One region of the Pseudomonas sp. FP603 genome, then DNA from elsewhere that is predicted to be linked to it. Evidence: predicted binding sites of a transcription regulator. Region 1 holds the regulator's gene; each other region holds the start of a gene.
What was found. The regulator FliA, encoded in region 1, starts transcription of late flagellar genes. The targets are predictions, from matches to a motif close to CTAAAGTTTNNNNNNNNNNNGCCGNTAA.
Positions count from the first base shown of each region.

Region 1 (7,478 bases):
GAAGATCAGGTTGAAGCAATCGGACTCGCTGAGACGGTCCGCCGCATCCTTGTCCATCAGGCCTTTCTTCACGGCGATACCGCGCAGAACATCGGCGTCCATACCCTTGCCGTCATCGGAGATGGACAGCAGGATGTGGTCGCCTTCCTGTTCAGCGGACAGGATCACCTTGCCGCTGCGGGGCTTGCCCATCGCTTCGCGATCAGCCGGCTCTTCGATACCGTGGTCGACCGAGTTGCGCACCAAGTGGACCAGCGGGTCGGCCAGGGCCTCGACGAGGTTCTTGTCGAGGTCGGTTTCTTCGCCGACCAACTCCAGGTTGATCTCTTTCTTGAGCTGGCGAGCCAGGTCGCGAACCAGACGCGGGAAGCGCCCGAAGACTTTCTTGATCGGTTGCATCCGAGTCTTCATGACCGCGGTCTGCAGGTCGGCCGTGACCACGTCGAGGTTCGACACGGCCTTGGACATGGCTTCATCACCGCTGTTGAGGCCCAGACGGACCAGACGGTTACGCACCAGTACCAACTCGCCGACCATGTTCATGATTTCGTCGAGACGCGCGGTATCGACCCGCACGGTGGTCTCGGCTTCGCTGGCCGGTTTTTCTGGTGGCGGCGCGGCCGGGGCACGGGCAGGAGCCGGTGCAGCAGCGGCGGCCGGTTTCGCCGATTCGACTTTTGGCTCGGGCGCTTTGGCCACAGGTTTCGCAGCCGGTGCTGGCGCCTTGGCGACAGGAGCAGAAATCACTGCGCCAGTGCCAACCTCGGTGAACTTGCCTTTGCCATGCAATTCGTCGAGCAGCGATTCGAACTCATGATCGGAGATCAGATCGTCGCCGGCCGCTTTAGCGGTTGGCGCAGCCGGGGTCGGAGCCGAAGCAATCGCCGACTCCAATGCATCGACGGCAAAGTTGCCTTTGCCGTGCAACTGATCGAGCAGTGCCTCGAACTCGTCGTCGGTGATGTCGGAGCTGTCGCCTGCCGCTTTCGGGGCAGCCGGTGTGGTAGGCGCTGCGACCACGGCATCGGCGGCGAACTGGCCTTTGCCGTGCAATTGATCGAGCAACGACTCGAACTCGGCATCGGTGATTTCGTCGCTGGCAGCCGCATCGGTGGCAGGCAGCGGAGCAACCGCGGGAGCTTCGGCCTGGGCCTTGACGGCGTTCAGCGAGTCCAGCAGTTGTTCGAATTCGTTATCGGTAATGTCGCCTGAATCGCTTTCAGCGGCAGGCTCTTGCACCGCTTCAGCAACAGGCGCCGCTTCGTCGGCAGTTTGCGGCTCGGCCAGACGGGCAAGAGCAGCCAGCAATTCAGGCGTGGCAGCCGTGATCGGGCTGCGCTCGCGGACTTCGCTGAACATGCTGTTCACCGCGTCCAGTGCTTCGAGAACCACGTCCATCAGTTCCGAGTCGACGCGTCGTTCACCCTTGCGCAGGATGTCGAACACGTTCTCGGCGATGTGACAGCACTCCACCAGCTCGTTGAGCTGGAGGAAGCCGGCGCCCCCTTTTACAGTGTGAAAACCGCGAAAAATTGCATTGAGCAAGTCCGCATCATCCGGTCGGCTTTCCAGCTCGACCAGCTGTTCGGATAGTTGCTCTAGAATCTCGCCGGCCTCAACCAGGAAATCCTGAAGGATCTCTTCATCGGCGCCGAAGCTCATTAAGGGGGTGCTCCTACAGGTCTAAAAACCCAGAAAACTAAAATCCAAGACTGGATAGCAAATCGTCCACATCGTCCTGACCGGACACAACATCTTCTCTTTTATCGGCATGAATCTGCGGACCTTCACCCTGCGAGAGATGTTTTTGTGGATCTTTTTCAGCCAGCATCGCTTCACGGTCATGTTCGATACCCGCAAAGCGGTCTACCTGACTGGCCATGAGCACGAGCTTGAGCAGATTGCTTTCAACTTCGGTGACCAATTGGGTCACGCGCTTGATCACCTGACCGGTGAGGTCCTGGTAATCCTGGGCCAGCAGAATGTCGTTGAGGTTGCTCGACACGACGCGGTTGTCTTCGCTGCTGCGTGTCAGGAAACCGTCGACCCGCCGGGCCAGTTCGCGGAACTCTTCAGCCCCGACTTCGCGACGCATGAACCGTCCCCAATCCGTGCTCAGTGCCTGAGCTTCGTCGCTCAGGCTGTTGATCAGCGGCGTGGCGTTTTCCACCAGGTCCATGGTGCGGTTGGCCGCGGCCTCGGTCAGCTTGACCACATAACCCAGGCGCTCGGTGGCATCCGTGATCTGAGACACTTCCTCGGCTTGCGGCATGTGCGGGTCAATCTGGAAATTGACGATCGCGCTATGCAGCTCGCGGGTGAGCTTGCCAACTTCCTGGTACAGGCCGCGGTCACGGGTCTGGTTGAGCTCATGGATCAGTTGCACAGCGTCGCCGAACCTGCCTTTTTCAAGGCTATCGACCAGTTCGACCGCGTGTTTTTTCAGGGTCGACTCGAAATCGCCCTGTGAAGATTCTTTATGCTCCATAGCTCCCCCGTGGCGCAGTACATCAACCGATGCGTTCGAAAATCTTCTCGATTTTTTCTTTCAACGCCTGGGCTGTGAAGGGTTTGACCACATAGCCGTTAACACCGGCCTGGGCCGCTTCGATGATTTGCTCGCGCTTGGCTTCAGCGGTCACCATCAGCACCGGCAGGTGCTTGAGCTTTTCATCGGCGCGCACGTGACGCAGCAGATCGATACCGGTCATGCCAGGCATGTTCCAGTCCGTTACCAGAAAGTCGATGCTCCCGCTGTTGAGAACCGGAATGGCAGTGATGCCATCATCAGCCTCGACCGTGTTGGTGAACCCAAGGTCACGCAACAGGTTTTTTATGATCCGCCGCATCGTTGAGAAGTCATCAACGATGAGGATTTTCATGTTCTTGTCCAATTCGACCTCCAAGCAGTCTTAAACGCGCCCAGCACCTGGACGCGCCATTTCAATCAATCCGGCAAAGCACTCAATGACTGTCTGGAGCACAACAGATCGAGACCGGCGCAGTTCAACACCACACCAGCTCCATTCGCAGTGTCCCCACACTGCCTTCAGCGCGCTCGCCACTCCCCCAAACGCCCCCGCAAACGGGCCGCGCACTGGCTGTGTAACTGGCTGACCCGCGATTCGCTGACCCCCAGGACCTCGCCGATTTCCTTGAGATTCAACTCTTCGTCGTAGTACAGCGCCAACACCAGTCGCTCACGCTCCGGCAAATTGGCAATCGCGTCCGCCAGCGCCGCCTGGAAGCGTTCATCTTCCAGATCGCGTGACGGCTCGAGATGAGCACTGGCGCCATCCTCATGCAGCCCTTCGTGTTCGCCGTCCTGCAACAGATCGTCGAAACTGAATAACCGGCTGCCCAAGGTGTCGTTCAAAATCCCGTAATAATCGTCGAGACTCAATTGGAGTTCGGCCGCAACTTCGTGATCTTTAGCGTCACGGCCGGTTTTAGCTTCAATCGAGCGAATCGCGTCGCTGACCATGCGGGTATTGCGGTGAACCGAACGTGGCGCCCAGTCCCCCTTGCGCACTTCATCGAGCATCGCGCCGCGGATTCGAATGCCCGCGTACGTCTCGAAACTCGCGCCTTTGCTGGCGTCGTATTTGGTTGATACTTCAAGCAGGCCGATCATCCCGGCCTGGATCAGGTCTTCGACCTGGACGCTGGCCGGCAAACGCGCCAGCAAGTGGTAGGCAATGCGTTTGACCAGTGGCGCGTAACGCTCGATCAGCTCGTACTGCGCGTCACGTGCCGACTTCTTGTAGAGGTTGTAGCCACTGGCTGTCATAGGACGGGTCCTGCGGTCTGTTGCACGAGGCGCTCGACGAAAAACTCCAGGTGCCCACGCGGGTTGGCCGGCAGCGGCCAGGTATCGACCTTCTGCGCAATGGCCTTGAACGCCAGGGCGCACTTGGAACGGGGAAAGGCTTCATAGACGGCGCGCTGCTTCTGCACAGCCTTGCGCACGCTTTCGTCGTAAGGCACCGCACCGACGTATTGTAAGGCGACGTCGAGGAAGCGATCCGTGACCTTGGTCAACTTGGCAAACAGATTGCGGCCTTCCTGCGGGCTCTGCGCCATGTTGGCCAGAACGCGGAAACGGTTCATGCCGTAGTCGCGGTTCAGCAGTTTGATCAGCGCGTAGGCGTCGGTGATCGAGGTCGGCTCGTCGCACACCACCAGCAAGACTTCCTGCGCGGCGCGGACGAAACTGACTACCGAGTCACCAATGCCCGCAGCGGTGTCGATCACCAATACGTCGAGGTTGTCGCCGATATCGCTGAAGGCCTGGATCAGGCCGGCATGTTGGGCCGGGCTCAGATGAACCATGCTCTGGGTGCCGGACGCGGCCGGGACGATGCGGATACCGCCGGGCCCTTGCAACAGCACGTCGCGCAGCTCGCAGCGGCCTTCGATCACGTCGGCCAGGGTACGTTTGGGTGTCAGTCCTAGCAGGACGTCGACGTTCGCCAGCCCCAGATCGGCGTCCAACAGCATGACGCGCCGGCCGAGCTCAGCTAGAGCCAGGGACAAGTTCACTGACACGTTAGTCTTCCCGACGCCACCTTTGCCGCCGGTCACCGCGATCACCTGTACGGGATGCATGCTGCCCATGTTATTTCTTTACCTTGTCTTGCATAGACGGAGGCCACATTACTGGCTGCGCGTTCAGCGACTGAACAATGCATGGCAGACCATCGATGTAGGTACAAAAAATGTTCATTAATACCTCAGCCAACCTGCTTGGTCGGGCTGTGGTAAATATCAGCGAACATATCAGCCATGGCTTCTTCGCTGGGTTCTTCCTGCATTTGCACGCTAACGGCGCGACTGACCAACTGATGACGACGCGGCAGATGCAAATCATCCGGGATCCGCGGGCCATCGGTCAGGTAAGCCACCGGCAGTTCATGACTGATGGCCAGGCTCAACACCTCGCCCAAGCTTGCCGTTTCATCCAGTTTAGTCAGGATGCAGCCGGCAAGGCCGCAACGTTTGTAACTGTGGTAAGCGGCGGTTAGAACCTGTTTCTGGCTAGTGGTTGCCAAGACCAGATAATTTTTTGATTTGATGCCACGTCCGGCCAGGCTTTCGAGCTGCATGCGCAGTGCCGGATCGCTGGCCTGCAGGCCGGCGGTATCGATCAGCACCACGCGTTTGCGCAGCAAGGGCTCCAACGCCTGGACCAGGGATTGGCCCGGATCGACATGGGTGACCGACACGTTGAGGATGCGGCCCAGAGTCTTGAGCTGTTCCTGAGCACCGATGCGATAGCTGTCCATGCTCACCAGCGCGATGTTCTGCGCGCCGTACTTGAGCACGTAACGAGCGGCAAGCTTGGCCAGCGTGGTGGTCTTGCCCATGCCGGCCGGGCCGACCATTGCAATCACGCCGCCCTCTTCCAGCGGCTCGACTTCCGGAGTCGCGATCATCCGCGCCAGGTGCGCGAGCAACATGCGCCAGGCCTGGCGGGGTTCTTCAATATCGGTAATCAGCGCCAGCAGATCGCGCGACAACGGGCCGGACAGGCCGATGCGTTGCAGGCGACGCCAGAGGTTGGCCTGAGCCGGACGACTGCCTTGCAGCTGATTCCAGGCCAGCGAGCCGAGTTGAACTTCCATCAGCTCACGCAGGCTGTTGAGCTCGAAACGCATCGAATCGAATGCACGCGGGTCGACGCCACCGGAGACTGGCGCAGGGACCGGGGCTGCACGACGAGGTTCGGCGTAGGTCGGTTCGACCAGCGGTTCGGCGGCGGTCAACGGCAGGCCGGCGAACAACTGGCGATTGGTGCTCTTGTCGCTCTCGCCATCGCCACGCAGGCTCAGTTCAGCCTGGGCGGTGACGATTCGCGACTGGGTCTTGCGCAGCTCGTCCTCGAGTTCCATGTTCGGAACACGCGGGGCCAACGCCGACAGTTTGTAATCCAGGGCAGCCGTCAGCTCGACACCGCCGGCGATCCGGCGGTTGCCAATAATGGCGGCATCGGCGCCCAGCTCATCACGAACCAGTTTCATGGCCTGACGCATATCGGCGGCGAAAAAACGCTTAACTTGCATAAACCACTACCTCAGCCGTTGGGCCCTACTGTCGCAACGATGGTCACTTGCTTGTTGTCAGGGATTTCCTGGTAAGCCAACACATGCAAACCCGGGACTGCCAGTCGGCCGAATCGCGAGAGCATCGCGCGAACCGGACCGGCCACCAGCAGAATCACCGGTTGACCTTGCATTTCCTGACGCTGCGCCGCTTCGATCAACGAACGTTGCAGTTTCTCTGCCATGCTTGGCTCCAGCAGAACGCCCTCTTCCGAGCCTTGTCCTGCCTTCTGAAGACTATTGAGCAATATTTGTTCCAACCTTGGCTCCAAGGTGATCACAGGCAGCTCCGACTCAGTGCCTACAATGCTTTGAACGATTGCACGGGATACGCCGACGCGCACCGCGGCCACCAAAGCGGCAGTATCTTGACTCTTGGCGGCGTTGTTCGCGATGGCTTCGGCGATGCTGCGAATGTCCCGTACCGGCACCTGTTCAGCCAGCAATGCCTGCAAGACCTTGAGCAGCTGCGACAGCGAAACCACCCCCGGCACCAGCTCTTCGGCCAGTTTCGGTGAGCTTTTGGCCAGCAATTGCATGAGTTGCTGGACTTCTTCGTGGCCAATCAGCTCGCTGGAGTGCTTGTACAAAATCTGGTTCAAGTGGGTCGCCACTACCGTACTGGCATCGACCACGGTGTAGCCCAGGGATTGCGCCTGGGCGCGCTGGCTGATTTCAATCCAGACCGCCTCCAGACCAAAAGCCGGATCTTTGGCGGTAATGCCATTGAGCGTGCCGTAGACCTGCCCCGGGTTGATCGCCAGTTCGCGGTCCGGGTAAATCTCGGCGTCGGCCAGAATCACGCCCATCAGGGTCAGGCGATAGGCGCTTGGCGCCAGGTCGAGGTTGTCACGGATATGCACCGTCGGCATCAGGAAACCCAGATCCTGGGAGAGCTTTTTACGCACACCCTTGATCCGCGCCAGCAACTGACCACCCTGATTGCGATCCACCAGCGGGATCAGGCGGTAGCCGACTTCCAGGCCGATCATGTCGATCGGGGTCACGTCATCCCAGCCAAGCTCCTTGGTTTCCTGGGCGCGGGCCGGCGATGGCAGCAGTTCCTGCTGACGCTTGACCTCTTGCAGGGCCTGCACCTTGACGGCGTTCTGCTTCTTCCAGAACAGGTAAGCGCCGCCGGCCGCCAGGGCTGCCATGCTCAGAAAGGAAAAATGCGGCATGCCCGGCACCAGGCCCATCACCGCCATCAAGCCAGCAGCCACGGCCAAGGCTTTCGGCGAGGCGAACATCTGACGATTGATCTGCTTGCCCATGTCTTCCGAACCGGAAGCACGAGTCACCATGATCGCAGCGGCCGTCGACAACAGCAGTGATGGCAATTGCGCCACCAAACCGTCACCGATGGTCAACAAGGCA
Region 1 is NZ_CP117431.1:5,056,198-5,063,675, forward strand. Features, by position in the region: gene PSH65_RS23350 (chemotaxis protein CheA) at 1-1,662, opposite strand, end outside; gene PSH65_RS23355 (protein phosphatase CheZ) at 1,700-2,488, opposite strand; gene PSH65_RS23360 (chemotaxis response regulator CheY) at 2,511-2,882, opposite strand; gene fliA (RNA polymerase sigma factor FliA) at 3,050-3,790, opposite strand; gene fleN (flagellar synthesis regulator FleN) at 3,787-4,617, opposite strand; gene flhF (flagellar biosynthesis protein FlhF) at 4,734-6,062, opposite strand; gene flhA (flagellar biosynthesis protein FlhA) at 6,074-7,478, opposite strand, start outside.

Region 2 (7,478 bases), 160 kb from region 1:
CCCCGGCCCTTTGGGGTCGAAGTAACGCTGAAGACGCTCGGGCGACAGACCGCGGCCGATGGCCAGGCTGTCGTATTCGCCGGTCTTGCAGTTGGTCAGCATGGTGCCGGACAGGTCCGTGGCAACGATCTGCACGCCCATCTTCAACTGGCCCATGTTGACCCGCTCGAACTCATCGATGGACATCGACAGCGAATACGGTTCCTGGCCCGACGAACACGCTGCCGACCAGATCCGCAGGCGCTGGCCGGGGGCCGCCTTGATCGCTTCGGGCAAGACCTTGTTCTTCAAGACTTCAAACGGATAGGTGTCACGAAACCACAAGGTTTCGTTGGTGGTCATTGCATCCACCACCATCTCGCGCAAACCGCTGCGCGGCTGGGTCTGGATGCGCTGAACCAGCTCACCCAGCGATTTGATGCCCTGCTGTTCCATCAGTTTGTTGAGACGGCTCGAGACCAGGTATTGCTTGTTTTCACCGAGCAAAATGCCACAGGCTTTTTCCAGGAATACCCGGAACTGTTCGAAATCCAAATTACCCGTAGACAAAGATGCCGCCTCTTAAATCGTGTTGACCGCCAGGGGCAGAAGGCCCCTAGCTGTTATCTGCTGCTTTGATCCGGTCGACTACCCGGGATGCCAGGTCATCAGGACGGAATTTGGCCAGGAAGTCATCGGCACCGACCTTCTTGACCATCGCCTGATTGAACACACCCGACAACGAAGTATGCAGGATGATATGCAGCTTTTGCATGCGCGGGTCGTTGCGGATCTCGGCCGTCAGGGTGTACCCGTCCATCTCCGGCATCTCGATGTCGGAGATCATCATCAGGAACTCGTCTTCCGGCTTCTTGCCTTCGTCGACCAATTTGCGCAGGTAATCCAGCGCTTGCCGGCCGTCGTTCAACGCCACCACTTCGACGCCGATCGTTTGCAGGCAACGGGTCACCTGCTTTCGCGCCACCGATGAGTCATCGACCGTCAGCACGCGCAAGGACAACGCCTTGTGCTGAGTCTCGATATCCACCACGCCCACCGAAATCGCCTCCGGTGTCGGTGCCACTTCCGCCAGCACCTTCTCGACGTCGATGATTTCGACTAACTGATTGTCGACCCGAGTCACAGCCGTCAGGTAGTGATCGCGCCCGGTGCCCTTGGGTGGCGGATGAATCTCCTCCCAGTTCATGTTGACGATGCGCTCCACCGACCGAACCAGGAAACCCTGGGTCTTGGTGTTGTACTCCGTGATGATCACGAAGGGATTGCTTTGATCTTTCAGCGCTCCGGAACCGGTCGCCATCGCCAGATCCAGAATCGGAATGGTCGCCCCCCGAATATTCGCCACACCGCACACGACAGGACTGGACTTGGGCATCAGGGTCAGCTTGGGGCATTGCAGCACCTCACGAACCTTGAACACGTTGATCCCATACAGCTGCTGGCCGTCGAGACGGAACAACAACAGCTCAAGGCGATTCTGCCCTACCAGTTGCGTGCGCTGGTTCACCGAATCCATTACACCAGCCATGCCCAGACTCCTACACCAACGCTAAGTGTGTTGCGACGCACATTCTTCACTAAACGGCACGGCGCTTGCTTTTTAACTCTTATGAACACAGAACCGACATTTTTCCGACACCTGACATCAACCTCTCGCAGATTACTCTGTGCGATGTCGGCCGTTTGCCTGTTCAACGCTGGCAGCCCTGCCCTTGCTGACGCGGTTACCTTGCCTGACATGCTTATCGGCGTCACTCAGGGCTTTCTTGAATTCACCGTAGAAGACTATCTGGCCACCAGTCAAACGCAAGGACGCTACGAAATCGAGGTCAACCAGCTCGATCAGCGCCTGCGCATGCCTATGTGCGACAAGGAATTGACAGCCACCCTCGAGAGCCCCGCGAGGCCTTTGGGCCGGGTCACGGTCAAGGTTCGCTGCGACGGCGCCTCCCCCTGGACAGTCTTCGTACCCGCCCAGGTACGGCTGTTTCGCGACATCGTGACCACCACCCGCCCCCTCAAACGCACAGGGATTATCGAGCCTCAGGACGTGACCCTGCGCGAGCGCGATATCAGCCTGATAAATCAGGGTTTTCTGACCTCCGTCGATCAGGCGATCGGGCAAAAACTTACCCGACCAATGGTCGCCGATCAGGTCATTACCCTGGTGCACCTCGAACAGGCGGAAGTCATTCGCAAGGGTGATCAGGTGGTGATTACCGCCCGCAGTGGTACGCTCAGTGTACGTATGCCGGGTGAAGCGCTGTCCAACGGCGGCATGAGCGAACAGATTCGGGTGAAAAACCTTAACTCCCAGCGGGTCATCAAGGCGCAAGTCACCGCGCCGGGCCAGGTGGAAGTTTCTATGTGAGCGGCCATGCAGGGATCTCTGTTCGTGAAGATATGGCGCGCCACTCGCCTGTTCCCTAAACTGTGCCGCATGCAGGACGTGCTGGCGCATGCAAGCTCATTGATAAATGGGCCTAAAGTTTTCCGGGGGAGAGCCGAAAACATGGCAAGCGTCCAAATACCCAGAGGTTTTTTGTCATGGTCATCGATTTCAATCGTTTAAACAGCTCCTCGTCACTTACGGGCAGTACACGTACCAGCGCAGCCAAGGAAACCGCCGAAGCCGGTCAATCCGCGCCGCTGAATACCCCGGCCGAACAGGCCAGTGCCACCCAAAGCGGGGAATCGGTACACCTCAGCAATGAGGCTCAACAGTTGCAAAAGGTCACTGACAAGCTGCGCGATCAGCCTGCCGTCGACAACGCCCGCGTGGCCGAGTTGAAAGCAGCGATTGCCGATGGCAGCTATAAAGTCGACAGCAACCGTGTAGCCAGCAAACTGCTCAACTTCGAAGCCCAGCGTTAGGCCACGGCCCGCGCCAGGCTTTTGGACGCTTAAAACCCAAGGCCAGCCATGCACGACACTAATTTACTGCAACTGATCATCGACGACTTTGCCCCGGCGCAACACCTGCTGGAGCTGCTGCAAACCGAGTCCCTCGCGCTGCACGGTCGCGACATGCCACTGCTTGAAGAGATTCTGGCGCAGAAACAGGCATTGATCATTTTGCTCGAACAGCATGGCCGTAAGCGCAGTGAAATCCTCGCCAGCCTCAACCTGCCGACCAATCGCCAAGGCCTGGAGCAACTTGCCAGCCATTCGAGCATTGGCAATCAGTTGCTGGCACAGAGCGACGTGCTGACCGACCTCCTGGCCCAGTGCCAGGCCGCCAACGTTAACAATGGCCAGTCGATTCTGGTGCAGCAGGCCGCCACGGCCAATCAGCTGAAAATCCTCACCGGCGGCGAGCCGCCAGCGCTCTACGATGCCCGCGGATCAACCTCCAAGCTCGCCAAGCCACGCCCGCTCAGTCAGGCTTGAGCCTTTCAATGAGCACGCCCTATCAAGACGCGAAACATGCTGGCAGAATGCTAGCCAGTAGTCATATTTGCCTGGAGATTGATGCCCCGTGTTCAATGCCTTAAGCGCGGAAGATGCTCCGCAGCCACCCAAGGTGCTCACCACGCCCCTGGAAATCTCCGGCAATCTGCGTCAGCTGCAAGACAGCCATGACCCGCTGATCATCACGTTCCACGAGCGCAGCCAGCGCTTCCAGAGTTATCTGGTGGACATCGACCGTGACAGCAACATGATCGCCCTCGACGAAATGATCCCGCGCGACGGCGAGCGCTTTCTGCTGGCCGGCGAACCGTTCAAGGTCGAAGGTTTCCACGACGGTGTACGCATCGCCTGGGAAAGCAATGGCCCGCTGACCATCGACGAATCCGGCGATGGCCGCTGCTACCGTGGCGCGCTGCCCGATGAGGTGGTTTACCACCAGCGCCGCAATGCTTTTCGCGCCGCGCTGAAGCTGGCACAACTGGTTAACGTCGAACTGGGGGGTGACAAACTCAAGTCGCCCGTCTGTGGCAAACTACTGGACATCTCCGCCACCGGCTGCAAGTTGCGCTTCGAGGGCGACATCACTGCCAGGCTGCAACTGGGCCAGGTCTACGACCGTTTTGTCGCCGCCCTGCCCTTCGGCAGCATGACGGCACCGGTCGAACTGCGTTACCTGCACTTCGAAGAAAAGATCAACACCACCTTCGCCGGCGTGCGTTTTCATAACATGAGCGGCCTGGTGCAACGGCAGGTCGAGCGGTTCGTCTATCAACTTCAGCGCGAAGCGCGGCGCTTCGATAAAGACGATTTCTGATAGACCCCGCCAATAAAAAACGGGCAGTCCCTTGCGGTGACTGCCCGTTTTTTATGCCTTGATCAAGGCCGCGCTTCGGTAAAGCTTTGCTCGCGAGCTGCATCAGGGTCTTCTGATTCCGAATCTGTTTCAGCTTCGGTTTCCGGCTCGGCATCCGGATTGAAATCAGCCTCCGGATTGACCGGATTCTGCATCTGATCCTGCACCACTTGCTCATCGACTCGCGGGTCAAGACAAGCGACCAGCGGTGAACTCGACATGCTGTCCGGCATGGCCACGTGATGCAGCGGAGCATCGTCCACCTGATGCAGGTTGGTGACCGCTTTCGGGCGGATTCGCCACACCAGCACCAAGGCGAAGAAGCTGAAGAAGGCATAGAGCATCTGACTGCCGAACAGCTTCATCAGCACCCCGGCCACCAGCGGCCCGATACTCGCGCCGACACCGTAGGTCACCAACAGCATCGCCGTCAGCGACACCCGGCGATCACCCTCGACGTGGTCGTTGGAGAACGCCACCGCCAATGGGTACAGACAGAACTGCACCAACGAGCAGAGGAACCCGGCGATGAACAGCACCTCCAGTGGCACCTGCTGCATGATCGCCAGCGGTAACGCAGCCAGTGCCAGGCTAAACGCGAAACAGCGGATCAACAGCGCCCGGTCATAGCGGTCCGACAGCCAACCCAACGGCCATTGCACCACCAGGCCTGCAAAAATGCAGCTACCCATGAACAGACCGACCTGTTCGGTGGACAACCCTTGCTGCGAGGCATACAGCGGCGCCAGACCGTAGAACGAACCGACGATCAAACCCGACCCCAACACCGTACTCAGTGACTGCGGCACGCGCTTGATGAAGAACCGTGGCTCCATCGGCGCCGGGTGCAACGGCGCCGGGTGAATCCGCCGCGTCAGGGCCACTGGCACCAGACACAACGCGAAACACAGTGCGACCAGCATCAGCAGTTCCAAGCCCAGGCCAGGGTGCATGACCAGAATCAGCTGCCCCAACACCAACCCCAGGTACGAGGCGATCATGTAGCCGCTGAACACCACGCCACGTTGCTTGGCTTCTGCCTGCTCATTGAGCCAGCTTTCGATCACCATGTACTGGCACATCATGCCCAGGCCAACGATCACCCGCAGGAATAGCCACGCGGGCAGCCAGTCGACCAGGCCGTGGCCGAGCACCGCCGCGCCGACGATCCCGGCGCAGGCTGAATAGGCTCGAATATGCCCGACCCGGGCAATCAGCCGGTGGCCGATCTTGCCGCCCAGCACCAGGCCGAAATAGTTGGCTGCCATCAACGCACCGACCCACAGGCTGTCGACGTTATCGGCCGCCAGGCGCAGGGCAAGGTAAGTACTCAACAGGCCCGAGCCGATCAACATCATCAGCGAGGCAAAATAAAGCCCCCGAAAAGATTTCAAGATTTGGCGCATCGGCGTTCCGAGCGGCTCCTTGCAGTGAGTATCGGGCTATCGACAAACGATAGCCCGACGGCGACGGATCGTCAGGCCTGGGCTGCTAGAACACGCCGTTCCCAGGGAGTAATTTCATCAAAGAAGCTGGTCAACTCCATGGTCTTCGAAGCGATGTAGCCTTCGATGAATTCCTTGCCGAACAGTTCCTTCGCCAGCTGGCTACGTTTCAGACGTTCGAGAGCGGCATGCAAGGTACACGGCAACGAAAGATTGTCCGGCACAACGAACTCACCCTGGATCGGCTCGCTCGGCTCCAGTTTGTGCTCGATGCCATACAACCCCGAGGCCAGGCTCGCGGCAATCGCCAGATACGGATTGGCATCGGCCCCCGGCAAGCGGTTTTCGACCCGACGAGCGACCGGTGAACTGGCCGGAATGCGCAGCCCCGCCGCGCGATTGTCGTGGGACCAGCAAGCATTATTCGGCGATGCGAAAGGATGGCACAGGCGCTGATAGGAGTTCACGTTCGGCGCAAACAGCGCGGTGAAATCCGCCAGGCCGGCCTGCTGACCACCGATAAAATGACGGAAGGTCTCGGTCGGCTCGCCGGCCTTGTCGCTGAACACGTTACGCCCGGAGCCGATCTCGACGATGCTCTGGTGAATATGCATCGAACTTCCAGGCGTGTGGGCCAACGGCTTGGCCATGCAGACCACGGTCAGGCCATGCTTGAGCGCCACTTCTTTGAGCAGATGCTTGAACAATAAGGTCTGGTCGGCCAACAGCAACGGATCACCGTGCAGCAGGTTGATCTCGAACTGGCTGACGCCCATCTCGTGCATGAAGGTATCGCGCGGCAAGCCCAGCGCCGCCATGCATTCGTAGACTTCATTGAAGAACGGCCGCAAGCCGTTGTTGGAACTGATGCTGAACGCCGAATGGCCATCCTCGCGACGACCGTCCAGACCCAGTGGCGGCTGGAAGGGTTGCATCGGGTCAGGGTTGGGCGCGAAGACGAAGAACTCCAGCTCGGTCGCCACCACCGGCGCCAGACCGAGAGCGGCGTATCGAGCGATCACGGCCTTGAGTTGGCCGCGGGTCGACAATGGCGAGCTCTCGCCAGTCAGCTCGTGCGCATCGCAAATGGCCAGCGCCCGAGGCTGTGAGCTCCAGGGCAAGCGGTGGATCTGCGCGGGATCAGGCACCAGCGCCAGGTCGCCATCATCGCTGCCATAAAAGCGCGCTGGCGGATAACCACCCATGATGCATTGCAGCAGCACTCCTCGCGCCATCTGCAAACGCCGCCCTTCAAGAAATCCTTCGGCGGTCATCACCTTGCCGCGTGGTACGCCGTTCAGGTCCGGCGTGACACATTCAATCTCATCAATGCCCGTCAATCGCTGCGCGAGTGAGCGATGGCCATCGGTTGTCATGACGCAATCCTTGTTGTTGTACGAGCCGCGAACGGCGACCCGTACAAAATAGGCTCCAGCTGTTCAGAATATCAAGCAGCGTCAAACAAAAAGATATTCAGGGAAGGTAAAGGCTGAACACACCGCCGCCCAATGGGCCGCCATTGCTGATTTCGGTGCGGCCGCCCACGCCATTGCGCTGATGCAAGGCGGCAATCCGCCCGGCAAAGTACAGGCCCAGGCCGGTGCTGCCACTGCTGTGGTTGATGCCCTGTACATAATCGGCCTGACGCTCGATCATCTCGGGCGGGTAACCCTCGCCATCGTCATTGATGGTCAGCACCAGTTGCCCGGCCTCATCGCTGACGCTGATCAACAAGGCATGACGGGCATAACGAATGGCGTTGTTGATGC
Region 2 is NZ_CP117431.1:5,214,979-5,222,456, forward strand. Features, by position in the region: gene cheR (protein-glutamate O-methyltransferase CheR) at 1-549, opposite strand, end outside; gene PSH65_RS24105 (chemotaxis protein CheV) at 596-1,528, opposite strand; gene flgA (flagellar basal body P-ring formation chaperone FlgA) at 1,610-2,371, shown strand; gene flgM (flagellar biosynthesis anti-sigma factor FlgM) at 2,548-2,874, shown strand; gene PSH65_RS24120 (flagella synthesis protein FlgN) at 2,923-3,390, shown strand; gene PSH65_RS24125 (flagellar brake protein) at 3,479-4,225, shown strand; gene PSH65_RS24130 (MFS transporter) at 4,288-5,670, opposite strand; gene PSH65_RS24135 (glutamine synthetase family protein) at 5,742-6,983, opposite strand; gene PSH65_RS24140 (sensor histidine kinase KdpD) at 7,183-7,478, opposite strand, start outside.
Region 2: a site for FliA is predicted at 2,484-2,511, ahead of flgM (flagellar biosynthesis anti-sigma factor FlgM). Genes of this name have one in related genera too.

Region 3 (7,478 bases), 1.0 Mb from region 1:
ACGCCTGAACAGTCGGCGTTTTACGGGCAGATCGTCGGCGATATTGAGTCGACCTTGCGTCAGCATTTGTCGGCGTTCGATGAATCGCGCTTCGCCGAGGCGGTGAAACTGTTGGGCAAGGCGCGGATGATTCACGCCTTCGGCATGGGCGGCTGTTCGACCTTGTGCAGTGATGAACTGCAAGTGCGGCTGGTGCGCCTCGGCTACCCGATCGCGGTGTGTCACGACCCGGTGATGATGCGCGTCACCGCTGCCAGCCTCGGTGCCGAACACGCGGTCATCGCCTGCTCGCTGACCGGCATCACGCCCGAGCTGCTCGAAGCAGTGGACCTGGCTCGCAGCTATGGCGCGCGAATTCTCGCGATCACCCGGGCTGACTCGCCGCTGGCGCAACTGGCCGATGTGCTGTTGCCGCTGCAAAGCGCCGAGACGTCCTTCATCTACAAACCCACGGCGGCGCGCTACGGCATGCTGCTGGCCATCGACGTGCTCGCTACCGAGCTGGCGCTGGCCAGTCCTGAAGACAATCAAGAACGTCTGCGGCGGATCAAACTGGCCCTGGACGACTACCGCGGCGGCGACGATCACTTGCCCCTGGGAGACTGACATGACGTACGACACACTGATCCGCAACGCGCTGATTATTGATGGCAGCAACACCCCCGGTTACCCCGCTGATGTGGCGATTCTGGACGGTCGAATCGAGCGTATCGGCGACTTGCACGACGCTCGTGCCACCGAAGAAATCGACGCGGCCGGGAGGGTGTTGGCCCCGGGTTTCATCGACGTGCATACCCACGACGACACGGTGGTGATCCGCCAGCCGCAGATGCTGCCCAAGCTCAGCCAGGGCGTGACCACGGTGATCGTCGGCAACTGCGGGATCAGCGCATCGCCAGTGAGTTTGCGTGGCGAGCCGCCGGACCCGATGAACCTCCTCGGCACGGCGGCTGCGTTCGTCTATCCGCGCTTCAGCGACTATCGCGCCGCCGTCGAAGCGGCGAATACCACGCTCAATGTGGCCGCATTGGTGGGCCACACCGCGCTGCGCAGCAATCACTTGGACGACCTGTTTCGCACGGCCACCGCCGATGAAATCAGCGCGATGCGCGGGCAACTGCGCGACAGTCTTGAGGCCGGTGCCTTGGGGTTATCCACAGGCCTGGCGTATGCCAACGCTTTCTGCGCCTCCACCGAAGAAGTAATGCAATTAACCGAAGAGCTGAACGCATTCGGAGCGGTTTACACCACCCATTTGCGCAGTGAATTCGAACCGGTGCTGGAGGCCATGGACGAGGCGTTCCAGATCGGTCGCCACGCGAAAACGCCAGTGATCATTTCCCACCTCAAATGTGCAGGCGCCGGTAACTGGGGGCGTAGTCCGCAACTGCTGGCCTCCCTCGAACACGCCGCAAAAAACCACCCGGTGGCCTGCGATTGTTATCCCTATGCGGCGAGCTCTTCGACGCTGGACCTCAAGCAAGTCACCGACGCCCATCGCATCACCATCACCTGGTCCACGCCGCATCCGCAAATGGGTGGCCGGGATTTGATCGACATCGCCGCCGAGTGGGACGTGCCGTTACTCGAGGCCGCTCGCCGATTGCAACCGGCCGGAGCGGTGTATTACGGCATGGACGAGGCCGATGTACGAAGAATCCTCGCGCACCCGCTGTCGATGGTCGGCTCCGACGGCTTGCCGGAAGACCCGTTTCCTCATCCACGGTTGTGGGGTGCTTTCCCGCGGGTGCTCGGACATTTCAGTCGCGACGTGGGACTGTTTCCGCTGCACACCGCCGTACACAAAATGACCGGGCTATCGGCGGCGCGATTCGGTTTGAAGGACCGCGGCGAGATTCGCGAAGGGTATTGGGCGGATCTGGTGCTGTTCGATCCTGCGACGATTCGCGATGTGGCGGACTTCAACGATCCGCAACGGGCGGCGGAAGGGATTGATGGGGTGTGGATAAATGGTGTTTTGAGTTACAGCGAAGGTCAGGCGAACGGGAGAAGAGAGGGACGGTTTCTGGCGCGGGAAGGGGATTTGCGTGAAGGGTTTCGGTGATCGGTGATGCTGAAAAATCGCAGCCCCTGTAGGAGCTGACGAAGGCTGCGATCTTTTGATTTACGTCCGATGATGGCACTGCGACATTAAAGAATCCCGCAACCAGGCCGAAGCGCTGACATCCAGCCCAGCTACACTCTGGGCCTTTTCAGTCTGGGAGCAACTCCATGAGCTTCGGCAAAACCACCCCGATCCTGCGGATTTTCGATGAGACCAAGGCATTGGAGTTCTACGTCGACTTTCTGGGGTTCAAGGTCGACTGGCAGCATCGTTTCGAAACAAACTTCCCGCTGTACCTGCAGATATCCCGTGGCGAATGCGTGCTGCATCTGTCCGAACACCACGGCGACAGCACACCGGGCTCGGCATTGCGGATTGAGACCGATGAACTGGAGACTTTTCAGCAGCAATTGCTGGCCAAGGAGTACCAGTTCGCCCGCCCGCAAATTCAGGCCATGCCGTGGGGCAGCCAGGATATGACCATCAGTGATCCGTTCGGGAATCGGTTGGTGTTTACCAATGCGATTAGTGTCTGAGCGTTAGATCGCCTTCGCGGGCAAGCCCGCTCCCACAGGTAATGTGCAATCCCTGTAGGAGCGAGGCTTGCCCGCGAATGGATCTGTCATTCACCGCTGACTTAACGTCAAACCCGGAAGTGACTCACCATCATCTGCAACTGATTACCCAATCGCGCCAGTTCGACACTGGACGCCGCGGTCTCGTCGCTGGCGGCGGCGGTCTGTTCGGACACGTCGCGTACGTTGATGATGCTGCGGCTGATCTCTTCGGCCACGGCGCTTTGTTGCTCGGCGGCGGCAGCGATCTGCTGGTTCATCGACTGGATATTCGACACGGTGCGGGTGATGTTTTCCAGTGACACGCCGGCCTTGCGAGTCAGCGCCACGCTGCTGTCGGTCAGGGCGCGGCTGTTGTTCATCACGGCCGACACTTGTTGCGTGCCGTTCTGCAGGCCGGCCACCAGGCCTTCGATTTCTTCGGTGGATTTCTGCGTGCGCTGGGCCAGGCCGCGAACTTCGTCGGCCACCACGGCAAAACCACGACCGGCTTCACCGGCACGGGCCGCTTCGATGGCGGCGTTGAGGGCCAGCAGGTTGGTCTGCTCGGCCACGGCCTTGATTACGTCCATGACGCTGCCGATCTTGTCGCTTTCCTGCTGTAGTACGCTCATGGCTTCAGTGGAGCGCGCCACTTCGCTGGCCAGGCGCTCGATCTGGGCAATGGCTTCGTTGACGACTTTATCGCCTTCTCGCGCTTCGCCATCCGCGGCGGCTGCGGCCTGGGATGCTTCTTCAGCGTTGCGCGCGACTTCCTGCACCGTGGCAGTCATCTCGTGCATGGCGGTGGCCACCTGATCGGTCTCTATCTTCTGGCTGTTGACCCCGGCGCTGGTTTGCTCGGTCACGGCTGACAGTTCTTCGGCGGCGCTGGCGATCTGGGTGACGCCATCGCGGATACCGCTGATCAAATCTCGCAAGGTCACGCCCATGCGTGCGATGCCTTGCTGCAACACGCCGAGTTCGTCGCGGCGAGTGACTTTGACGTCCTGGGACAGATCGCCGCTGGCGATGCGCTCGACCACGGCCAGGGTATCGCGCAACGGGCCGGTGATCTGACGGGTAATGATCACGGCGGCAATGACGCCCACCAGCAACGCCAGCAAGGTGCTGATCAATTGCAGCGTGCGGGCTTGGGCGCTTTCGGCGTCGCGGCGGTCGAGCTGTATCTGATACAGCTGATCGCTCAGGCTCACGATGGTGGCGCCCTGCTCAGTCATTTCCTTGCGTGCCTGCACCGCATCGGTGTTGGCGGCTTTATACGCTTGCAAGGCGCTGCGGTAGTTGCTCAGCGCGGTTTCCAGCTGGCTCAGAGCATCTTGCTGGGTCTCGGCGAAATACACGCTGAGTTGTTTCAGGCTGGCGATGGCCGTGTCCAGTTGGGCGACGGCTTTTTGCTCGGTCTCGGCGTTGGTGCTGGCGGTGTAGCCACGCACTTCGTAGCGAGCCAGGATGAACGCTTCCTTGGCCGCGGTGATGGCCTGGAACTGTTCGAAGCGTTGGTCGCTCAGGGGCATTTGCTGCACGCGGGTACTGATCGCTTCAATCAACTTGCTGGCGGTTTCAGCATTGGCGCCCATGGCGTCGCGGGCGCTGTTACCGGTGCGGTAGGCGCTGCGCATTTTGTTCAGGGATATCTGGTAAGCGCTGATGGTCGCGCTCTGCTCTTTGAGCAGCTTGACGTTTTCCGGGCTCTTGAAGCTCGACAGCAACGCTTGTTGCTGAGCGATGAAGCCGTCGAGGGTTGTCTGCACATTCTGTGCGGCGGTTTCGTCGCCGTTGGTCAGCATGTATTGCAGGCGAACCACGCGCAGCTTGGTCAGGCCAGCGTTGAGCGCGGTGATGTCGCTCATCCAGTTGCTGCGGTCAATCAACCCGCCCAGGCTCGTCCAGCCGGTCAGGGCGAGGACGCAGGTCAGTGCCAGGACCAGGCCGAATCCCAGGCCCAGTTTCAGGTTCACGCTGATATTACCGAACCAGCTATTCATCAATATTCCTCCAGGAACGTTGTGCTTCTTGATCGTCGGTTGGCTGGAAGATTGTTGTTTTAAGAGCCAGCAAAGGGTTAGCAGGTCTGTATCGGCAGTAATCGCGAGAGCTGAAAGGATTTTGTTGGGTGGATTCTGTAACAAGATTTTTAGGCGGGTTTTAAGCTTTTTTTCACATGGGTTTCACCGGCTACCGACGCGCGCCTCTTTACCCTCGCGACAACGAATGACAGTGGTGCATGCCAGCGAGGCGGCCTGATGTGGAATTGAGACTGAGTCTGTTCGGGATAAAACGCTCGATCGATCTGAGCCGTTTAGCCCGTTATCGAAATGCCGCAGTCGTGCTGGCATCTGCCTTGTTGGTTATCCCGCTAACGGTTTGGCTGTTGCGACCCGCCGCCGTCCCTGACCTGGCCCATGGCAACGTGGCGGGTGCTCGCGCGTTGGCGACCGGTTGGGCCAAGGGCGACATGATTGTGCTGGTGCGCCACGTCGAGCGCTGCGATCACTCCACGGCTGCCTGCCTGAGCGGCAATGACGGCATCACCGATCGCTCCCGTAGCGTGGCAGTGAGTGTTGGTGCGCAGTTCGAGCGTTTGGGCCTGGATCGGGCCGACATCTACAACAGCCCGGTGATGCGCACGGCGCAAACCGCCGGTTACATGTTCAACAAGGTCGGCGTCGACGAAGACTGGTTGGTCCACTGCAGAGGCAGCATGCTGCGCGATGCCTTGGCGCACAAAAAGGCCGGACGCAACCTGATTCTGGTGACCCACAGCGAATGCATGGCGCAACTGGAAAAAGACCTCAAGTTACCGACCGCGACCCTTGGTTACGGCGCCTCGCTGTTTATCTCCGCCAAAAAGTCTCAGCCGCCACACATGCTCGGTTTCATCGAGGCTTCGGACTGGCGTTCGGTAACCACCGAGTGAGTTTCATCATCCCTCTGGATCAGGACGTACGATGCTGACTTCTTCCCGTTACCGCTTTTACTGGGTGAACTTTGGTATTCCGCTGGCCTGCGCGGTCGTGGTGTTCCTGCTGTTTGACCTGACTAGAATCGACATCGCCTTCAGCGATCTTTTTTATGATCCGGCCACACAGGTGTTTCCGTTACAGCATGTTCATCTGTTCGAGAAAATCACCCATAAATGGGCGCGGATCATTCCGAACTGGACCGGTGAGGTCGCGATGATCGGCGCTTTGCTGTCGTTTCTCTGGCCGCGTCTGAAGGCTGAAAAACATTCGAAGATCATCGCACTTCTGGAAAAAATCAAAATCGCACCGGTGCTTCGGTTCGCCAGTAAACACCGTCGGGACTTCCTCTATGTGGTGTTCGCGTTCTCCATCAGCACTGGCGTTATCCACTACCTCAAAGGCCACACCAGTGTGTATTGCCCGGTCGAAACGACTCAGTACGCCGGAAAAATCGAACACAAGGAGTGGTACCAGAATTTCGATTTGCTGAAAGTCGCCGGCGACGGTCGTTGCTGGCCGGGTGGACATGCGTCGGGCGGCTTCACCATGCTCGCGCTGTACTTCGTGGCGCGCCGCTATCGCTGGCGGTATTCCAAAGCGCTGATGCACGGCTCGCTGCTGCTCGGTTTCGTTTATGGCACAACGCGGGTTCTACAGGGGTGGCACTACATGTCCCACACCTTCTGGGCCGGAATCTTTGTATGGCTGGCATGTTTGCTGACGGCGTTGGCGTTTTATGGGCGGGCGCGGCTGGAGCTGCCTGTACTGCAGAAGGTTGCGTCACCTGTTGTTGAGCCGTTTACAGGGTTACAAAGTAGTAAGCCTGACGTCCCACCTTCATGGTCTTGAGCACTTTCAAGGGCGCGGCGGGTTCATGTGCCCCGGCCATGAGCGCCACATTGGAAGATGAAGCGCGCAGAAACTCATGCAATTGCGCCTCGGTATCCAGGCCCTCGAGCACGCGTTGGGTATAGAAAACGCTGGCGCCGCCCACCCGTTCGTTGGCCTGAAACAACGCGACCTGTTGCCCGCTGGCCCGCAACGTCTGAATCTGCTCCGTTAGCGGCAGGAAGGACAGTTTGCGATCGGCGTGAGGCAATGCCCATTGAGCCGCGGCGGGGTAACTGCCGATCACCACGGTCAGTACGCTCATGACAACACCGCGACGGTGCCGGGCAATGACTCCCAGCCAGGTCGGGGCTTCGATGTGGGCCTTGAGTCGTTCGAACAGCACGTTCGCATACTCTGCAGCGATCACCGCCGCCGCAGGCGTCATGGACATCAGGTACACCGTGCGCTTGCTCGACGCCAGGGTCAGCATGACGAACTGCGCCAGCAGCCACACCGTGAAGAACAACAGGTAACGATTGGCCATCAGGCTTTTGCGAAAATGCCACAACCCCAGGTACACCAGAATATTCCAGGGCAGGAAGGCCTCCGGCAGCTTGGCCAGATAGTAGTAGAACGGTTCGTAATGCCCGGCCTCGACGAAGGAACCGCTGAAGCGCCCGACGCTGTTGGTCAGCAACACTTCCCCCACGGCATGCGCCCCACCGCGTTGATACAGCAGCGCGAGCCAGATCATCAACGGCACCAGCCCCAGCAGCGTCAACAGACCGGGGCGCAGCCAGTCCGAAAGTTTCAGGCGTTTGTCCATCACGGTTTCGGCCGACAGGTACGCGAAGATCACCACACCCGGCATCGCCAGCCCCAGTACGCCCTTGCTCAAGGTCGCGATGGCGATCCCTGAAGCAAACAGTAACGCGTTGCCAACGGACGAGTGCCGTTGCCCCTGAAAGAACGCCAAGAGCGCCATGGTCACACCAAGGGCCAGCAACGCGTCTTCACCGACGCCGCGCACATTGCTCCAGT
Region 3 is NZ_CP117431.1:6,070,945-6,078,422, reverse strand. Features, by position in the region: gene PSH65_RS28135 (MurR/RpiR family transcriptional regulator) at 1-606, shown strand, start outside; gene PSH65_RS28130 (amidohydrolase family protein) at 608-2,065, shown strand; gene PSH65_RS28125 (glyoxalase superfamily protein) at 2,233-2,601, shown strand; gene PSH65_RS28120 (methyl-accepting chemotaxis protein) at 2,709-4,628, opposite strand; gene PSH65_RS28115 (histidine phosphatase family protein) at 4,889-5,560, shown strand; gene PSH65_RS28110 (phosphatase PAP2 family protein) at 5,592-6,455, shown strand; gene PSH65_RS28105 (glycosyltransferase family 39 protein) at 6,406-7,478, opposite strand, start outside.
Region 3: a site for FliA is predicted at 4,717-4,744, ahead of PSH65_RS28120 (methyl-accepting chemotaxis protein). Genes of this name have one in related genera too.

Region 4 (7,478 bases), 2.0 Mb from region 1:
TTGATGTGGCACGCGCACATCGCCATGCAGCAGGCCAAGAGCACTCAAGGCTGCACCTTTCACATCTTCAACGAACGAATCAATCGCAATGCCCGTAGCATCGCCGACCTCGAAAGCGAGCTGCGCCGGGCCTTGCGCCGCGATGAGCTGGAATTGCATTACCAGCCACGCCTGAACCTTGAGGACGGCCAGATCGTTGGCCTCGAAGCCTTGGTGCGCTGGCGTCATGGCGAACGCGGTTTGCTGCCCCCCAGCGAATTCGTGCCGCTGGCCGAGCAAAGCGGCTTGATCGTGCCGCTGGGTTACTGGGTGATTTCCCGGGCTCTGCGAGACATGCAAGCGCTGCGCGAACGAGGTCTGCCGGCGCTGCACATGGCGATCAACCTGTCGTTCCGGCAGTTTCAGGACAGCCAGTTGCTGTCGACCCTGAGCCGGCTGATTGCCGAGCGTGGCGTCGAGGCGCAATGGCTGGAATTCGAACTGACCGAAACCGCAGTGATGCGTCGCAGCGATCTGGTCAAGCAGACCATGGACGCCCTCGGGCGTTTGGGTGTGCGCTTTTCGCTGGACGATTTCGGCACCGGGTTCTCTTCGTTTGTGCACCTCAACAGCCTGCCGATTGCGTTGTTGAAGGTCGACAAGAGCTTTGTCGGCGGCATGGAAGAGCGGGAAGAGAATCGCAAACTGGTGCACGCGATGATCAACCTGGCGCACAACCTCAACCTCGAGGTGGTTGCCGAAGGTGTGGAAACACCGGAGCAGCTGGATTTGTTGCGCGGGTTTGGTTGTGACCAAGTGCAGGGGTATCTGATCAGCAAGCCGTTGCCGTTGGCGGAGTTGGTTGAGTACTTGACGTTCGGCAGCAACCAGCAGCCTGCACTGGAAGTCGTGAGCTAACCACAAACAACTGTGGGTGCTTTTGTGGCGAGGGAGCTTGCTTCCGCTCGGCTGCGAAGCAGTCGCAAAGCTTTTGGGGCCGCTTCGCGACCCAGCGGGAGCAAGCTCCCTCGCCACACAGCCTCGCTCCTTGTATGTTGGCCGAACACCCGGCGAGAGCAGCTAAGCTCCTCGGTGTTGTCTCAAAGATGTGTTTCTGGGGGAGGCCGATCGCTCCTGAAGGCAGGATTTGCTCCTGACCTTGTCTGTAGAGAGGCCCCCCCGCCTCATTGCCCACCACGAAGAGTATCGAGAAGCCGACAAGTCGGACTTCGCATTACAAGGTTGCAGTGGCATGAAGTTCGAGGTCGGGGGAACCAGGAGCCATCTTCACCCAGTTTCCTTGGAGTGGAAAGCATGAGTGTACACGTCGGATTGGATGTTGGTTCTCGCACCACAGCAATGGGATGGCGTGACAAAGGCCGTGCAGCTGGCTCGTGGGATATCGCTCAAACGCCCAAGGGGCGCAAGGCTGCCGTGAAAAAGCTGATAGCACTCAAACCGCTTTCTGTGGTCATGGAAGCCACCGGGATTTATTACCTGGATCTGGCCCTGGAGTTAAGCACTGCAGGCTTGCCGGTTTCTGTGATCAACCCGAAAAGCTCCCGCAATTTTGCAAGACTGATGCTTCAACACAGTAAAACGGACGCCATCGACGCCCAGTTGCTAGCGGAGTACGGCGAACGCATGACGCCTCGCTTGTGGACTCCTCCAAGCCCCGCCCAGCTTGAGTTGCGTGCCATTGGCCGGCATATCAACCGTCTGACCTGCCACTGCACCCGAGCGAAGAATGAGCTGCATGCCCTTCAAGCGACCGAAACAACTTCAGCGATGCTGATTGAGGATGAGGAAGAAGCTATTGCGATGTTCGGCAGGCGCATCGAACGGTTTAGGCGAGCCGGGCGAGACATCATCGCTAGCTGTCCAATTTTGCAGGAGCAGTTTGATCACATGGTGGCTGCACCCGGAATGGGTGAGGTCTCGACATTTGCAGTGCTGGCTGAACTGACGACCCTGCCAGTGACACTCAAATCCCCGCAGATCAGTCGTTATGCAGGGCTGGACGTGCGACTGACCCAGTCTGGAACGAGCATCGACAAACCCGGGCGCCTGAGCAAGGGTGGCAACGCCTACCTGCGCTCGGCGATGTTCATGCCTGCCATGTCAGCGATCCGTTGCGATCCTTATGTGAAGGCTTTTTACGACGTGCTAGTCGGTCGTGGAAAACGAAAAATGCAGGCCATCTGCGCGGTTATGCGCAAATACCTGACAGGCTTGTGGGCCTGCATACGTGCTGGAGAGGATTTCGATACGGCCAAGCTTTTCAGCGAAAAACATCTGCTAAAAGCTTGACCGTGAACAGAGTATCTACAGGGATCTCAGTCAGGCTGAGCGACCTGGAAATTCTGCTCTGACGCCGGCTCACGCCGAATCATCCGCTTCATCTTCCACTCAAACGCCAGCGTCAGACTCACCGCTGCACACGCCAGCCCCAGCGCCAGGCCCCACCAGACCCCCGTCGGCCCCCAATCCAAATGGAAGGCCATCCACCAAGCGGCCGGTGCACCGATCAACCAGTAGCAACCCAAACCCACCAGGAACGTGGTCTTGGCATCCTTGAGCCCGCGGATGCAGCCCATGGCGATGGTTTGCGTGCCGTCGAACAGCTCGAACCACGCCGCCACCGCCAGCAAGCTCACGGCCAGGTTGATGACTTCGCGGAACGCCGGGTCGTTGTGGTCCAGGAACAAGCCGATCAACTGATTCGGCAACAGCCAGAAGACCATGGCAAACCCCAGCATCGACGCAGCGCCGAAGGCGATCCCGACCCGTCCGGCCCGACGTGCATCGAGCAATTGCCCGGCGCCGTAATGCTGGCCGATGCGCATGGTGATTGCGTAGGAAAGCCCTGCTGGAATCATGAACGCCACCGAGACGATTTGCAGGGCGATCTGGTGCGCCGCCAGTTGCGTACTGCCCATGGTGCCCATGCACAGCGCGGCGAAGGCAAACAGACCGACTTCCACCGCATAGGTCCCGCCAATCGGCAGGCCCAGGCGCCACAATTCCTTCAAATACTGACGGTTGGGCTGCGACAGACCCTGACGCAACGGATAGGCGTCGTAGGCCGGATGCCGACGAATATGCAACGCGAGCGCCAGTGCCATGAGGTTGGCCACGATCGCCGTGACCAGACCGATGCCCACGAGGCCCATTTTCGGCAGACCGAACAGGCCGGTGATCAACGCATAGTTGAGCAGGAAGTTGGCCACGGTGCCGGCGAGGCTGATGACCATCACCGGCGTCGCCCGGCCGATGGCGCTGGTGAAGCCGCGCAGCGCCATGAAGCTCAGGTAGCCGGGCAGGGCGAACGGCAGGATCAACAGAAACTGGCCGGCAGCCAGGACGTTGGTTTCGGTCTGGCCGAACAGCAGCAACACCGGTTTCAGGTTCCACAGCAACAAACCCGCCACCAGCGCCATCAACCAGGCCAGCCACAACCCGGCCTGGGTCAGCCGCGCCGCGCCAATGATATCGCCCGCGCCCTGACGGATCGCCACCAGGGTGCCGACGGCGGCGATCACGCCGATGCAGAAAATCGACACGAACGAATACGTCGCTGCGCCCAGACCGCCGCCGGCCAGTGCTTCGGGGCTCAGGCGCGCCATCATCAACGTGTCGGTGAGGACCATCAACATGTGCGCCAACTGCGAGGCTATCAACGGCCCCGCCAGCCGCAGGATGGCCCAGAGTTCAATACGCGCTGGATGCTGCATGGTCATCACGCTCGAGTGTCAGAGAGAACAGGAAGCGTCGATTCTCGGCGCTCTGCGGGGTTTTCACAAAGGGATAAAAAGGATGGGTGGCATGATTAAAACTCATGCTGTGGAGTTTCTGATAAGTTGGTGCAATCGCGTTATAGGAGCTTTCCTGATGTCTCGTCGTCTTCCTCCCTTGTATGCCCTTCGAGCATTCGAAGCGGCGGCGCGGCATAGCTCGTTTACCCGCGCCGCCGAAGAACTGTCGATCACGCAAAGTGCGGTCAGTCGGCACATTCGTACGCTCGAAGAGCATTTCGCCTGTCGGCTGTTTCATCGCAGCGGGCGCAATCTGCAACTGACCGAATCGGCGCGGCTGATCCTGCCGGGCATTCGCGAAGGCTTCACCGCCCTTGAGCGGGCCTGCAATACCTTGCGCGCCGAGGACGACATCCTGCGCATGAAAGCCCCGTCGACCCTGACCATGCGTTGGCTGTTGGCGCGGCTCAGTCGTTTTCGCCACCTGCGGCCGGGGAACGAGGTGCAACTGACCAGCGCCTGGATGGACATCGATACGGTGGACTTCAACCACGAACCCTTCGACTGCGCCGTCATCCTCAGCAACGGGCATTTTCCACCGGACTGGGAGGCGACTTTGCTGTTCCCCGAAGAGCTGATTCCGGTGGGCGCGCCGAATCTTCTGAAGGACCAACCGTGGGACGTTACGCGCCTGGCCAGCACCGAGCTGCTGCACCCGACGCCGGACCGTCGTGACTGGCGCAACTGGCTGGAGCGCATGGGCCTGACCGATCAAGTCTCGCTCAAGGGCGGGCAGGTGTTCGACACGCTGGAGCTGGGCATGATCGCCGCTGCCCGAGGTTACGGCGTGTCCATGGGCGACTTGCTGATGGTGGCGGAGGACGTTGCGCAGGGACGTCTGAGTTTGCCGTGGCCGACGGCCGTCGCCAGTGGTGAGCATTATTACCTGGTCTGGCCGAAAACCCGCCCCGGCGGTGAGCGTTTGCGCCGGCTCAGCGATTTCCTGCAAGGCGAAGTCCGGGCCATGGAATTACCGGATGTCGAACGCCTGGGCTGAATCGATGGAGCCGCCGCAATGGCGGCCTTGAGCCATATCCCCGTTAATTACTCAAGTATTCAGCTTTGCCGCCGAAAATCTGCTGATGGCACCGTCGTGCAGGTTCCATGTTTTCCCCACAATCAGAAATTTTGCCGAGTGTGCGATGCGATCAAAATGATCCGGCCACTGGGTCAGGAGCTGTCATGTCTCAACCTCGTGCTCGGATTGCTTCACAGCTGGGTCTTGCGCTTGCCGTGATTCTGGCGATTGTCATCAGTGGCAGTACAGTGTTTGCGTTGCGCTCGCTTGACTCGGCCAACCTCGCCACTCGCGAAGAACACTTGGCCAGCGAGGCCCGCTTGCTTGCCGATCAGCTGAGCACCTTTCACGGCACTTTGCGTGAAAGCACCCAGCGCCTGGCCGGCCTGTTCGAGAAGCGCTTCAGCGCCGGTTTGAGCGTGCATCCGGATGAGCCGGTGACCGTGGCGGGTGTGCAGACACCGGGCCTGCACTTGGGCAGTGAAGTGTTGAACAACAACTTCGCGGAAGTCGACGAGTTCAAGCAGATGACCGCAGGCGTCGCGACCGTGTTCGTGCGCAGTGGTGAGGAGTTCATTCGGGTCAGCACGAATGTCAGCAAACAAGATGGCAGCCGTGCCATCGGCACTCAGCTCGACCACGCGAACCCGGCTTACGCCCGTTTGATGGCGGGGCAGAGCTACGTGGGTCGAGCGTTGCTTTTCGAACGCTTCTACATGTCGCAGTACACCCCCGTACGCGACAGCAGCGGTAAGATCATTGCCGTGCTGTACGTAGGATTCGATTACACCGACGCGCAGAACGCGCAGTTCGCCAACCTCAAACGCTTCCGCATCGGCCAGACCGGCTCCCTGGCGTTGCTGGATGAACAAGGCAAATGGCTGGTGCCGATTGCCGGTGTGCAAGCGCTGGATCAGGCGGCCCCGAGCATCGTCGGTCTGGCCAAGACACCGGGCAAAGGCGAGTTCTGGAGCGACAAGTCGCAAGACTTTTACAGTGTTGCCGTGCCGTTCGAAGGCGGGCCGTGGTCGGTGGTGGCGAGCATGCCGAAAACCGAAATCCGCGCCGTGACCTGGAGCGTCGGCATTCAATTGGCGATCGGCAGTCTGCTGGCGATGTTGCTGGCAGTCGGTGCGGCGGTCTGGTTGCTGCGCAGCAAACTGGCGCCACTGGGTGACCTGGTACGCCAGGCCGAAGCCTTGGGCGCTGGTGATTTGAGTGTTCGCCTGAACGTGTCGAGCAATGACGAAATCGGCCAACTTGCCCGTGCCTTCAACCAGATGAGCCAGGCGCTGTCGACCATGGTCGAGCACATCCGTAAAGCCTCGGGAGAGGTCAACAGTCGGGCTCAGGCGTTGTCCGGTTTGTCTGGTGGCGCCTATGAAGGGATGGAGCAGCAGTCCGGCGAAATCACCAGCATGGCCGGCGCCGTGGAAGAATTCAGCGCTACTTCGCTGAACATCGCTGACAACATGGGCAACACCCAGCGTCTGGCGCAGGAAAACGCACAGCAAACCCAGATCGGTCGTACGTCGATGGACGAAGCGTCCTCGTCCTTGGAGCAAATCGCCGGTGCACTGAACAGCACCGCAACGGTGATCAATACCTTGGGGCAGCGCTCCCAGGAAATCGGCGGCATTGTCGGGGTGATTACCGCGATCGCCGAGCAAACCAACCTGCTGGCGCTCAACGCCGCCATCGAAGCCGCCCGCGCCGGTGAGCAGGGGCGTGGGTTTGCGGTGGTGGCCGATGAGGTGCGCAACCTGGCCTCACGTACTCGCCAAGCCACCGACGAAATTTCCGGGATGATCCAAAGCATCCAGCAGGAAACCGGCAACGCCATCAGCACCATGGAGCAGGGCAACGTGCTGATGCAGGAAGGCCTGTCGCGCAACGCCAACGTCGCTTCGGCGCTGGCGCGGATCGATGAACAAAGCCGCTCGGCTGGTCAGCAATTCGCGGCGATCACCACCGCGACCCAAGAGCAAAGCAGCACCGCGACCTTGCTCAGCAGCAATCTGCAAAGCATTGCTTTGGCGAACAGTGAGCAGCGCGAAGTGGTGTCGAACCTGGCTGTGACTGCCAAAGAGCTGGAGAAGCTGGCGGCGGATTTGCGGCAGGAGGTTGATCGGTTTCGCTGAGGCGTTGCCGAAATCGCCTTCGCGAGCAAGCCCGCTCCCACAGTAGATCTGCGGTGAACACAGTTATGTGTGAACACCCGAGATTAAATGTGGGAGCAACTGTCTTGATGTCTTTTATTTTGAAGTTTGATCAAAGGGCAGCCGAACTTCCACAGTCTCAAACCATGTGATTTCCCAAATGAGCAAGCAGTCTGTTTAGGCTGCCTGCTCTCTCCACTCAGTTTGGTCACGGATCATCGCGTTCAGCCTTATCAACAACACCCGCATGCAGGCGATCAGCGCCACTTTCGCGCATTTACCTCTCAGGCGAAGCGCGTCATATCGGGCTTTGAACTCGGGTTGTCGCAAAATCACAGCCCAACTGGCCATGTACATCGCACGTCGCACGGCAAATCGGCCACCGCTTATATGACGAGGCCCTTCGTGGTTGCCGCTGTCGTCGTTGTAAGGGGCGATCCCTGCCAGTGCTGCGATCTCGTGCCGTCCAACCTCTCCCAGCTCAGGCAGGTAGGCCATGATGCTGGC
Region 4 is NZ_CP117431.1:207,634-215,111, reverse strand. Features, by position in the region: gene PSH65_RS00950 (bifunctional diguanylate cyclase/phosphodiesterase) at 1-897, shown strand, start outside; gene PSH65_RS00945 (IS110 family transposase) at 1,294-2,289, shown strand; gene PSH65_RS00940 (NorM family multidrug efflux MATE transporter) at 2,316-3,713, opposite strand; gene PSH65_RS00935 (LysR substrate-binding domain-containing protein) at 3,871-4,791, shown strand; gene PSH65_RS00930 (methyl-accepting chemotaxis protein) at 4,977-6,953, shown strand; gene PSH65_RS00925 (transposase) at 7,149-7,478, opposite strand, start outside.
Region 4: a site for FliA is predicted at 4,842-4,869, ahead of PSH65_RS00930 (methyl-accepting chemotaxis protein). Genes of this name have one in related genera too.